2 regions of the Paenibacillus sp. FSL H8-0034 genome follow, and region 1 is predicted to be linked to the other one. Evidence: riboswitches for the same ligand, from Rfam matches in the RefSeq annotation. Region 1 holds a riboswitch; the other holds the start of a gene.
The links. Region 1 has a riboswitch for thiamine pyrophosphate ahead of NST47_RS09585 (ECF transporter S component). Riboswitches for the same ligand answer to the same signal wherever they lie in the genome.
Positions count from the first base shown of each region.

Region 2: another riboswitch for thiamine pyrophosphate. It lies ahead of thiS (sulfur carrier protein ThiS); the one in region 1 lies ahead of NST47_RS09585 (ECF transporter S component).

Region 1 covers NZ_JBBOBS010000001.1:2,100,414-2,107,140, forward strand. Annotated here, with positions in the region: gene asd (archaetidylserine decarboxylase) at 1-515, opposite strand, end outside; gene NST47_RS09575 (acetylxylan esterase) at 724-1,689, shown strand; gene NST47_RS09580 (hypothetical protein) at 1,887-2,645, shown strand; TPP riboswitch at 2,769-2,874, shown strand; gene NST47_RS09585 (ECF transporter S component) at 2,982-3,569, shown strand; gene NST47_RS09590 (ABC transporter ATP-binding protein) at 3,569-5,119, shown strand; gene NST47_RS09595 (energy-coupling factor transporter transmembrane component T family protein) at 5,177-5,986, shown strand; gene tenA (thiaminase II) at 6,030-6,701, shown strand.
Region 2 covers NZ_JBBOBS010000001.1:7,452,448-7,459,174, forward strand. Annotated here, with positions in the region: rRNA gene NST47_RS33325 (23S ribosomal RNA) at 1-1,961, opposite strand, end outside; rRNA gene NST47_RS33330 (16S ribosomal RNA) at 2,195-3,737, opposite strand; gene NST47_RS33335 (thiazole synthase) at 4,163-4,936, opposite strand; gene thiS (sulfur carrier protein ThiS) at 5,031-5,231, opposite strand; TPP riboswitch at 5,322-5,454, opposite strand; gene NST47_RS33345 (nucleotidyltransferase-like protein) at 5,522-6,391, opposite strand; gene NST47_RS33350 (DUF2614 family zinc ribbon-containing protein) at 6,506-6,727, shown strand, end outside.

The DNA of each region.
Region 1 (6,727 bases):
CGGCGCATTTGGCGAAGCCCGAACTCATTAACGGGATATACTTTGCCGGGAATGTGTTCTTTTTCAATAATATCACCCTCTATAGGGGTGTGAATTCTGTGGTAATCGGTTGGGCTGAGATAAAGCACATAATAAAAGCCATTCTTATAGCTGACCGCACGCGGCGAGAAATTAAGCATTTCATCGATCGTGTAATCTTGTCCCTTGACATTAAGAATTAATCCTTCGCTGATCGGTCCCATACCGGTAATGGCTGCATCCACCGGACTGACTACGATATGTGGTGACATATCAATCGGACGAAGGCCATTTTTTAATCTGCGTGTGAAAAAGTCATTTAAAGACACATACTCGTTCCAGGGCTTTTCTGCATCCTCCAACCGGATACCATAAATACCGGCGAAGCGTGGGATAAGCTTGCGACTTACTTTGGATTGAGCAAATGCTCCCGTTACCCGGGATATCGCTTTACGTGAATAGAGTTCAGTCAGTAAGCGAAAAAAAGATTTCATCATGAATGCATTTCACCTATTTCTTGTCGATTGGATACTAACGAATATCTTGACACATAACCTGCTGCAACGCAAGAAAAAAGAAGCTTTTTTTGAGTATGGCAGGAGACCGTGGTATGGGAAAAAATAGGTTGCGCGCTACCGAATAGTTGGTACAATAAGCAGGGGGATCATTCATTCAACCGATTTTATTCATGAGGAGCTGTTCCGTATGCCTAATGTAGATATGCCCTTATCCCAGCTTCAGGATTATAAGCCTGAGCTTACGAACGAGACTGATTTTGACTTGTTTTGGGATCAAGCCAAAGCGCTTTCAAATCAAAAACCTCTACATGCGCAAGTAAATCTCGTACAAGATTATCCATTAAAATCAATATCGATTTATGATGTGGTTTTTGATGGAGCCGACGGTACACCGATTCATGGCTGGTATGTAACACCCAAGGGTGATCATCAACCGGGCTCACTGCCTGTCCTGGTCAAATATCATGGTTATTCGGGCAATCGCGGTTATCCGAATGAGCTGCTGCAATGGGCTTCGATGGGAATGGCGGCCTTGGCGATCGACGTAAGAGGTCAGGGAGGCTTAACACCGGATAGGGCTGAATATCCACAGGGTGGTATTCCAGGGTGGATGACCTTGGGCATTCTGGACCCAGCTTCTTACTATTATAAGCAGGCGTATCTGGATTGTATCCGTGCGCTTGATTTCGTGTGTTCACGTGAAGAGGTCGATGCCAGCCGAATCGCGGTGTATGGGGGCAGTCAAGGCGGTGGATTGGCACTCGCCGCAGCAGGATTGGATTCGCGTCCGAAGCTGGCATTGCCTGTATTTCCATTCCTGTGCCATTTCCGTCGTTCCGTAGAAATTCATGCTTCTGGACCTTATGTGGAAATCAAGAACTGGTTCCGTCGGTATGACCCCGAGCATCGACAGGAAGAACAGGTGTATAGAACGCTTAGTTACTTCGATGGTATGAACATGGCTAGCCGGATCAAGGCCAGGACCTTGATGGCGATAACCCTGCAGGATATTACTTGCCCGCCTTCGACCTGCTTTGCTGCTTACAACCATCTTGCAGGTCCAAAGGAAGTTCGATTGTACCATGATTACGGACATGAGGGATTGCCTTTTCATGAAGAGGCGATGATGCGTTATATTGAGACTTATTTATAAGTGATAATAGTGAATCCTAGAGCCGTTCATGTCCAATTAGGAGATGAACGGCTTTTATATGCAATTTTGTCTAAAATTATACACATTTTCGACAATTTAATTCTAAAGTATTGTTTATATTTCTTTTTTATTAAGAAAATCAGCTTATAATGTTTAGGAAATAGGTCTTAATACATATAAAATAGGAGTGAAAATTGATGAAAAAAGTATTAAAGTTTCTAACGGTTTCCATTATGCTTTGGGCTTGTTTGCTTGGTTTGTCTTCAATGGCATTTGCTGATGCGGCCATGGATTTTGAAATTACATCGGTAGCTTATGAGAATGGTGTCTTGACCGCAGTTGGTAAGTTTAAGAACACAGGGGACAAAAACATTGCGGATGTAACAAAAGTAGACGTTAAAATCATCCTTCACAACGATGCTGGTGATTCCAAAGAAGTAGCCAACCACTATTTTACAGACTTAAAGCTGAATATCAAACCAGGTGAAGCAGCAGAGTACACTTTGACTTTCGCTGATGTACCTGAGTATACTGATGCAACTTCTTGGACTGCTGAAGAAGGCGATTGGGAATTTACATACTTCGAAGATGCTACTGCACCAGCTGAAGAACCGGCAGCTCCTGCACCAGTTGAGGAAACTGCTGCGGCAGCACTTGATTTTGTCATCACTTCCGTAGCTTACGAGGATGGCAATCTGACTGCTATTGGTAATTTCAGCAACACAGGCGGCAAAAACATCGACTCTGTTCAAAAAGTAAGCGTAAAAATCATTCTTCACAACGATGCTGGTGATTCCAAAGAAGTAGCTAATCAATATTTCACGGATTTGCCTTTGCATTTGAAACCAACAGAATTCAAGGAATACACGTTGATTTTCAACGGTGTACCTGAGTACACAGACGCCACTTCATGGACTGCTGAAGAAGGCGAATGGGAATATACATTTTTCGAATAAGCCAGCCGTGTCATGAATTGATCTTATGCATATATTCGATTTAATGGAATTATGGACAGGCCTAAATGCGGGCTTGTCTTATTTTTTTGTCGTTGACATTTTGATCAAACCTGATAATATGAAGGTTGTCACTAGGGGAGCCATTTGGGCTGAGACTGAATCCATAGATTCTAAACCCTCTGAACCTGATCTGGATGAAACCAGCGTAGGGAAGTGGAGAGCACTCGAAGCGTGTAATGGATTTATACATGCAGACCACTTCCGATATGGGAGTGGTCTTTTTGGCGCTCACTTATCGGTTCAAACAGCCCCCATAATCGAAGGAGTGGGTATTATATGTCCAAAGGTTTAAAATTGACTGATATTCTGGTCACGGTCGTCATCTCTGTTGTTTTTGCGATTATTTATCGTCTGTGGGGAGATGTGTCCAATGTGGTGAAGCTCGCAGGCTTCCAGCTGGATCAGTTGATGTACGGCGTATGGTTTATGGCGGCTGTTGTTGCCTTTCTGATCATTCGTAAGCCGGGTGTAGCGCTGCTTGCAGAAATTGCTGCAGCTTCCGGTGAGCTGATCGCAGGCTCTCAGTACGGGGTTGAAGCATTAACCTATGGGATTGCCCAAGGACTTGGAGCGGAATTGATCTTTCTGCTGTTTGCTTATCGTCGTTTCTCGATCACAGCTGCTTGCTTGGCTGGTGTAGCTTCCGCTATTGCATCGCTTGTGTTTGATGCCTTCAAAGGCTATTTGCTAGACCTCGAATCCTGGAATTTGATTTTGTACTTTGTATTCCGGATTATCGGGTCGATCTTCTTTACTGGACTGTGCTCGTACGGCCTTGTGAAGGCACTGGAGGCAACGGGTGTTACCCAGCTGGTCCGTCCAGCCAGCCAGGCTGACTTCGATGCGCTGGAGCGTAAGCAATGATGGACGTATGTGCCTCAGTCAAGGGCTTGCGCTTGAAATTTGCAGGAAGTCCTTCCCTGCAGTTCGAGGATCTATCTATTGAATTGTATACAGGGCAGAAGGTGCTGCTGCTGGGACCAAGCGGATGCGGCAAGTCAACCTTACTGCAGGTGCTGACAGGCTTAATTCCACAGGCAATTGAGATTCCGATGAAATGTGATGCTATCCAGATCCCCTCCTCCTGGGGTTATGTGTTTCAAGATCCGGATACGCAGTTTTGCATGCCCTTTGTGGATGAAGAGATGGCCTTTGTATTGGAGAACCTGGGAGTGCCGCGTGCAGAAATGCCGCAGCTTATCGAGAGTGGACTTCGCGAGGTTGGGCTGAATTTTGAACAAAATCACGTACCGATTGGCTCCATGTCGCAAGGGATGAAGCAGCGATTGGCTATAGCATCTGTACTGGCTTTAAAGCCGGAGGTGTTGTTTCTGGATGAGCCCACCTCACTGCTTGATCCGGAAGGAACCCGGGAAGTATGGGATACGATCAAAGCGGTCGGGCAGGACAAGACAATCATCATTGTCGAGCATAAAATTGATGAGATCATCGATTTTGTTGATCGTGTCATCTTGTTTAATAAGTATGGAGAGATATTGGCCGATGGTACTCCAACAATGATTTTTGCTGATTACCGAGCGGAGCTTCAGGAATATGGCATATGGTATCCTGGAGTATGGGAGCACTATGCGGATGAGCCACTGTTTAAAGAAATTGCAAGTAGACGAAGCAATGAACTGAGCAGTAAGACGGCATCCGCTGCTATTGCTGATACAGCGACATTGGCCCTGCATAACTTCAATGGTTATCAAGGACGTCGGGTGACCAAGATCGCAGTCGCTGAGCTAAGCCTGACAGTCGGGGAATGGATTGCCGTTGTCGGTCATAATGGCGCAGGCAAAAGCACGCTGCTGCAGGCCATGATGCAGTTGATCCCGACAAGCGGCAGCTACAGGCTGCTGGGTCAGCAGGTACGGGGCTTTAAAGATGTGGCAGAGACAGCGGCATATGTATTCCAAAACCCGGAAATGCAATTTGTGACCAATTCGGTGATCGATGAGGCGTCTTTTGGTTTCAAGCTTGATGGAAAAGCTGATTTTACAAGTAGAGCTGAGGCACTGCTAGCTGAGTTTGATCTCTATGGGCAGAGAGCTCTGCATCCTTACCAGCTCTCACTTGGTCAAAAACGCAGGCTCAGTGTTGCCACTGCCATGTTCAAGGATCAGAAGCTGCTGCTTCTGGATGAACCGACCTTTGGGCAGGATGCTGCCAATACCTTCGCCATATTGGAGAAGCTGGAAGCATGGCGGCAAAAAGGAACGTCGATCGTTATGGTTACCCACGATTTGGATATTGTCCGTTATTTTGCGACGCGTGTGTGGGTCGTGGAGCATGGGAAGCTTGCAGCAGATCTTAGCCCTGCAGACTATCTGATTTCAATTGCTGATAGAGATGACCGCATGAATAAAAGGGCTGGTGACGAGATAGAGCTTGTCGGAGAGGGCATCTTATAAGCGAAGCTTATAAAGGCTTGCTGTGTCCAGTGAAGGTTGATAAGGAAGTGGAATATTGTGCATCATATTTTGGATTTCAAGGAAACCTGGCTGCACCGTGTCAATCCCGGATTGAAGCTGCTGTTGTCGATTGCCATGTTTTTTGTAGTGCTGCTGACCGACAATATTAACGTACTTATTAATGTTACGGCCGTTCAATTGGTGCTGCTGCTCTGCTGTACGGGGCACCCGATACGCAGGCTGCTGCTGCTATGTCTCCCGTTTGGTCTGCTGTTTGTCTCCTCATCGATGTCGATGATGATGTTCGGCAAAGGAGACGCAGTGTGGCTGCAATGGGGACTTATACGTGTGACCGAGGAAAGCTTTTTCCGTGGGGTTCATATCGGTTTAAAAACCGTCAACATGGCACTGAGCGGCTTGCTGTTTGCGTTGACGACCCGACCGGTTGCCTTATTTTATTCGCTGATGCAGCAGTGCAAGCTGCCGGCCAAATATGCTTATAGCTTTATGGCAGCGCTGCGCCTCCTGCCGATGATGATCGGTGAGTTTCAAACGCTGCAGATGGCTATGAAGGTTCGTGGCGTGAAGCGGCGCCTGGGCTTGCGTGGTATCTACGATACACTGAGAGTATATGCCATTCCCATGCTGGCACAAAGTATTCGCCGTGCACAGCGGATTGCAGTAGCGATGGAGGCGAAGCGCTTCTCGACCGTACGTCAGCGTACTTATTATTACCGTATCGGCTTTTCCGTCGCCGACTTGGGTTTGGTCCTCTATTTGGCGGTGCTGCTGGGTGCTGCTTGGTATACCGGTCAGCACGCTCCTTATTTTCATATCGGTGATGTCAGATATCAAGTGAATGGATAATAAAGTTCGAGGATCAAGAAAACAATACAAGGGGGCAATGTCCATGAAGTTTAGTGATCAATTGCGTCAAGCTGTCGATGTAAGCTGGCAGGCCAGCTTTGAGCATCCTTTTGTACAAGGAATTGCCAAAGGCACACTGCCATTGTCCTGCTTCCGTCATTACTTATTGAACGATGCGTATTACTTATCTCAATTTGCTCGGGTTCAGGCGCTTGGTGCGGCTAAGGCCGACAGCTTGTTTGACTCCAACAGGATGGCTGCCCATGTGCAGAGCACGTACAATGCCGAATTGTCGCTGCATGAGGACTTTGCGAAGCAGTTGGGTATTTCCGATGAGGAACGAGCAGCCTTCGAACCTTCACCAACGGCTTATGCTTATACATCACATATGCTTCGTGCGGCTTATACCGGGCATTTAGGCGATATTGTAGCGGCGATCCTGCCGTGTTACTGGCTGTATCATGAAATTGGCGAGCGTCTGCAGGTTTATAAGCCCGAGGAGCCGATCTATTCGCAGTGGATCAGCACCTATGGGGGCGAAGCTTTTGGTGAGCTGGTTCAGGAGCAAATTAATCGGTTAGATCAAATTGCCGAACAGGTTACAGCTGCAGACCGTGAGCGTATGAAACGGCATTTTGTAATTAGCAGCCATTATGAATATAAGTTTTGGGAGATGGCTTATACACACGAAACCTGGCCAACCTATGGTGCGTAGGAACAAGAGCCAAATGTGTAAAGTTC
Region 2 (6,727 bases), 5.4 Mb from region 1:
CTTAGGACCGTTATAGTTACGGCCGCCGTTTACTGGGGCTTCGGTTCATAGCTTCACCTTGCGGTTAACCACTCCCCTTAACCTTCCAGCACCGGGCAGGCGTCAGCCCGTATACTTCGCCTTACGGCTTCGCACAGACCTGTGTTTTTGCTAAACAGTCGCTTGGGCCTTTTCACTGCGGCCCCCTCGGGCTATTCACCCTACCGAGGCACCCCTTCTCCCGAAGTTACGGGGTCATTTTGCCGAGTTCCTTAACGAGAGTTCTTCCGCGCGCCTTAGCATACTCTGCTCGCCCACCTGTGTCGGTTTGCGGTACGGGCACCTTCTCCCTGGCTAGAGGCTTTTCTTGGCAGCTTGAACTCATGACCTTCGCTACTGCAATTTTCGCTCCCCATCACAGCTCAGCCTTATCGATGTGCGGATTTGCCTACACACCAGCCTCGCTGCTTGGACGGACATCCATCAGTCCGCGTCACTATCCTTCTGCGTCACCCCATTGCTCATAACGGTTCACGGTGGTACTGGAATTTCAACCAGTTGTCCATCCACTACGCCTTTCGGCCTCGCGTTAGGTCCCGACTTACCCTGAGAGGACGAGCCTTCCTCAGGAACCCTTAGGCTTTCGGCGGACAAGATTCTCACTTGTCTTTTCGTTACTTATACCGGCATTCTCACTTGTGTAGTGTCCAGCGCTCCTTACGGTACACCTTCAACCTCTACACAACGCTCCCCTACCCAAGAACAATTACTTGTTCGAGCCATAGCTTCGGTGGCAGGTTTAGCCCCGTTACATTTTCGGCGCAGAGTCACTCGACCAGTGAGCTATTACGCACTCTTTCAATGGTGGCTGCTTCTAAGCCAACATCCTGGTTGTCTGGGCAACTCCACATCCTTTCCCACTTAACCTGCACTTGGGGACCTTAGCTGATGGTCTGGGCTGTTTCCCTCTTGACCATGGATCTTAGCACTCACGGTCTGACTCCCGGATAAAAGTCTGTGGCATTCGGAGTTTGACTGGACTTGGTAACCCTTGGCGGGCCCCGCACCCAATCAGTGCTCTACCTCCACGACTCTCAACTCCGAGGCTAGCCCTAAAGCTATTTCGGGGAGAACCAGCTATCTCCGAGTTCGATTGGAATTTCTCCGCTACCCCCACCTCATCCCCGCATTTTTCAACATGCGTGGGTTCGGGCCTCCAGTGCGTGTTACCGCACCTTCACCCTGGGCAGGGGTAGATCACACGGTTTCGGGTCTACGTCCACGTACTCAAGCGCCCTATTCAGACTCGCTTTCGCTGCGGCTCCGGCTCTTCACCTTAACCTTGCACGGGAACGTAACTCGCCGGTTCATTCTACAAAAGGCACGCCATCACCCATAAACGGGCTCTGACTTTTTGTAAGCACACGGTTTCAGGTTCTATTTCACTCCGCTCCCGCGGTTCTTTTCACCTTTCCCTCACGGTACTGCTTCACTATCGGTCACTAGGGAGTATTTAGCCTTGGCAGATGGTCCTGCCGGATTCCCACGAGGTTTCACGTGTCTCGCGGTACTCGGGATCCGTCTACAGGTGTCGCAGATTTTCGGTTACGGGATTGTTACCCTCTGTGATGAGCCTTTCCAGACTGCTTCACCTATTCTGCTAACCCGATGTTGACGTCCCACAACCCCTAAGAGCAAGCTCTTAGGTTTGGGCTGTTCCGCGTTCGCTCGCCGCTACTGACGGAATCACTTTTGTTTTCTTCTCCTGAGGGTACTTAGATGTTTCAGTTCCCCTCGTATGCCTCCTATGTAGCTATGTATTCACTACATGGTACATGAGCATTACCTCATGCGGGTTCCCCCATTCGGACATCCCCGGATCAAAGCCTGCTTACGGCTCCCCGAGGCATTTCGTCGTTCGCCACGTCCTTCTTCGGCTCCTAGTGCCTAGGCATCCTCCGTGTGCTCTTATTAGCTTAACCAATTCCGCTAATAAGTTCGATTCCGAAGAATCGATCTATTTGGATGTTACTCAACCGAAGTTAAGTAACGCTGCTCTAAACATTTGTTTCGTTTCGGTATCTAGTTTTCAAGGAACAAGCTTTACAGAGAGAAAGTTTATCCTCTCAAAACTGATCAACGAGTGAGCGTTGTTGTTGCCATTGGCAACTTGTATTACTGATACGCTTCGTTTGCAGAAGCAATATCTCCATAGAAAGGAGGTGATCCAGCCGCACCTTCCGATACGGCTACCTTGTTACGACTTCACCCCAATCATCTACCCCACCTTCGGCGGCTGGCTCCCTTGCGGGTTACCCCACCGACTTCGGGTGTTGTAAACTCTCGTGGTGTGACGGGCGGTGTGTACAAGACCCGGGAACGTATTCACCGCGGCATGCTGATCCGCGATTACTAGCAATTCCGACTTCATGCAGGCGAGTTGCAGCCTGCAATCCGAACTGAGACCGGCTTCTAAAGATTCGCTCCACCTCGCGGTTTCGCTTCCCGTTGTACCGGCCATTGTAGTACGTGTGTAGCCCAGGTCATAAGGGGCATGATGATTTGACGTCATCCCCGCCTTCCTCCGGTTTGTCACCGGCAGTCGATCTAGAGTGCCCAACTCAATGCTGGCAACTAAATCCAAGGGTTGCGCTCGTTGCGGGACTTAACCCAACATCTCACGACACGAGCTGACGACAACCATGCACCACCTGTCTCCAATGCTCCGAAGAGGGCACCTATCTCTAGGTGTTACATCGGGATGTCAAGACCTGGTAAGGTTCTTCGCGTTGCTTCGAATTAAACCACATACTCCACTGCTTGTGCGGGTCCCCGTCAATTCCTTTGAGTTTCACTCTTGCGAGCGTACTCCCCAGGCGGAGTGCTTACTGTGTTAACTTCGGCACCGCGGGTATTGAAACCCCCGACACCTAGCACTCATCGTTTACGGCGTGGACTACCAGGGTATCTAATCCTGTTTGCTCCCCACGCTTTCGCGCCTCAGCGTCAGTTACGGTCCAGAAAGTCGCCTTCGCCACTGGTGTTCCTCCACATCTCTACGCATTTCACCGCTACACGTGGAATTCCACTTTCCTCTCCCGCACTCCAGTCACCCAGTTTTCGATGCGACCCGGGGTTGAGCCCCGGAATTAAACACCAAACTTAAATGACCGCCTGCGCGCGCTTTACGCCCAATAATTCCGGACAACGCTTGCCCCCTACGTATTACCGCGGCTGCTGGCACGTAGTTAGCCGGGGCTTTCTTCTCAGGTACCGTCAATCCAGGAGCAGTTACTCTCCTGGCCTTTCTTCCCTGGCAACAGAGCTTTACGATCCGAAAACCTTCATCACTCACGCGGCGTTGCTCCGTCAGACTTGCGTCCATTGCGGAAGATTCCCTACTGCTGCCTCCCGTAGGAGTCTGGGCCGTGTCTCAGTCCCAGTGTGGCCGTTCACCCTCTCAGGTCGGCTACGCATCGTCGCCTTGGTGAGCCGTTACCTCACCAACTAGCTAATGCGCCGCAGGCCCATCTACAGGTCACAGATTGCTCCGTGTTTCTTGATTCAGACATGCGTCTCAATCACCTATCCGGTCTTAGCTACCGTTTCCGGTAGTTATCCCGATCCTGTAGGCAGGTTGCCTACGTGTTACTCACCCGTCCGCCGCTAACTGTTCCCGAAGGAACAATCCGCTCGACTTGCATGTATTAGGCACGCCGCCAGCGTTCGTCCTGAGCCAGGATCAAACTCTCCATTAAGGTAGAACTTTGATTTGTACTCATTCACTGCTGACGAGAATTTGCATTCTCTTGTACTGCTATTTACTCACTCGTTGATTCAGTTTTCAAAGGACAATCTATATCTGTCATGCATTTTGGAAATCAATAAATTCGTCAGCTTCAATTAAGTTGTTTATCTGAATTAATTTTAGCGGCGACTTTCTTAATATACCACACTAACCCGATTCAATGCAAGTGTTATTTTTTTCTTCTAAACTTCATAACACTCGACTTGCTTGTTAATGCTTGTACCGTTTTTAGCGGCGAGAAGTAATGTATCATATACTGTGTTTGTAAGTCAAGCACTAAATCGAAAATAAGTTTATGGTGAGAAAAGAGCCTGCCATCCCTAGCGCAAACGCTCTAATCTCCCAAGCTTTATTATGTTCCAAGGTAACGATTAATTATTCAATCATACCTTCAATTGGGCTGCTGGCAGAAGCATACCTCTTCTTGGCAATACGTCCGGCCAGGAAGCCTTTACGACCCGCAATAACGGCTAGCTTGAAGGCTTCAGCCATGAGTACAGGGTCCTGGGCACCTGAAACTGCTGTATTAAGCAGCACACCATCAGCACCGAGCTCCATTGCTAAAGCTGCATCTGATGGGCTGCCAATTCCAGCATCAACAATAACAGGGACTTTGGCTTCCTCAATAATAAATCGTAGCTGGTTAGGGTTGACGATTCCTTGTCCGGAGCCAATTGGCGATGCACCCGGCATAACTGCAGCCGCACCGGCTTCTTGAAGCTTTCGCGCCAATATCGGATCATCGGATGTGTATGGCAATACGATAAAACCGAGATCCACCAAAATTTTGGTCGCCTCTAATGTACCGATTGGATCGGGCAGCAATGTTCTCGGATCACCAATAACTTCAACCTTAATCATGTCACACAAACCTGTAGCTCGCGCAAGCTTGGCGATACGAACCGCTTCCTCTACACTAAAAGCACCTGCAGTGTTAGGCAGCAGCGTGAATTTTTTCAAATCAAGCGTTTCTAAAAAATTAGGTGCCTCCGGGTTATCGATAGGCAGCCTGCGGATAGCAAATGTTAAAACATCAGCTTCAGAAGCCTGCACAGCCAGATTTTGCACACCCAAATCCGTAAACTTCCCTGTTCCCAATAGCAATCTCGATTTAAACTCATACGGTCCTATTTTTAATACATCACTCATACCTTAACCCTCCAATGTTATTGCTTACATTTATTTACACTTCTTATTAAGAAACAGACATGCCAGCTCGTAACCCTATGTATGGAGGTTGGATTTAGCCCCCGCCAACAAAATGCACGATTTCCAGCTTGTCACCTTCCTGTAAAGGCGTATTGGCATAAGCATCACGGTCAACAATGTCCCTATTCAATTCGATGACCAGGATTTTTTGTTCCAGCTTAAACAGGGTTAGCAACTCGGCAACCGTTGAAAGCTGTTCCACCTCTCGCTCTTCCCCATTGATGGTTAATAGCATATAAAACACCTGCCTTTCTGATCATAAATCAACAAAAAAACCAACCGCATCGGTTGGTTGACTTCGCAATTAACACCCCATAACAACAGGCTCTGCGCTCGTCCACTTCCCTACGCTGGTATCATCCAGAAGCATGCTAGCCGCATGCCGATCAGGTTCCAAGGGTCAAGGAATGTACTTCCTTATCTCAGCCTCAACATCAGAGGCTCCCCCAGTGGGTATTCAATTATCGATATTATATCAAAAGAATAAACATTTGTCGCATTGAATCTCCATACATAATATGTGGTTTAAATATGCGTGTAACGGATTTCCAATAATGTAACATCCTCGTCCATCGCATAGATGACTTCCTTGGCCAGCTGCTTTTTGACCAGTTTATTCAACAGCAAAGGCAGCTCCAGCTTGATATCGGAGAGCACCTCAGACTGCTGAAGCTCCTGAAGACTCCATGCCTCTGTGCTGCTTGATAGCAGATCGAGAACTCTTTTACAGCAGCGCTCCATCTTGGACATCACTGAAAACTCACACGCCAGCAGCACCAGTTGAACCCTTTGCTTGATTGTTTCCTTACTCATGGTCAGCTCTTCATACAGCTTGTATACACCGGGATTAATCGATTTGATCTGACGCCAGACCGTTACCTCAGGATGAATGCCTGCCTCGATAATGACGATTCTCGCCCAGTGGTGGAGTGCTTCTAGGATGTTGTTATAGGCATCCAGCGAATGATTCTCCAATATGTATTCCTTGCTCTGCAAATATCTCCTTAAAAATTTTGAAAACTCAATTAACAGCTTATGCTCCCGCAATTCCATAGGGAATTCCAGCGTCCGGTGCCGTAAGGTTTCCAAATACAGGTTATGATCCAGAAGAATCTCTCCTTTTAAGATCCAGAAGATAAGATTGCGATGCTCTCCGTGCAATATAAAATAGTCTAATGTTGACGGGCTGATCCAACGTTCTTGTATACGGCGGTCGTCTTTTATATAATGATATTGTTGATCGGTTTTCTGGACTTCATTCGAAATGACAAGCAGCAGGAGATCAAAGCCATCGGTTACCGCTGAAAAAATAGACGGATTGTCTACGGCCAGCAGACTGGTAACTGCTTCATTCTCTCGGAGCCTGGCAACCAGCTGTTCCTTAATGGCATTCATCGCTGCAGCCTCCTAATAGATTTCATGATACAACATATTTCTACAAAAGTAGGCGGTTTCCTGCATGCACCAAGTGACAATCTTCACAATTTATTCGAAAGTAGATGTGAATTCATGAAATTCAAATCAAGTAAAGTGAACGAGTTCAGATTATGGGGCTTACTGTTGACGATGGGCGGTATGCTGCTCATGATTGTCGGCTTGGCCGGGATTGTATTCAATTGGGGTACTGCCGGCAAAATTATGGCGGGAATCTTCATGGTTATCGGTGCCATCGCGATGCTCGCGAGTATGGCGGTTTATTTTTGGGCGGGCATGATGTCTACCAGTACGACC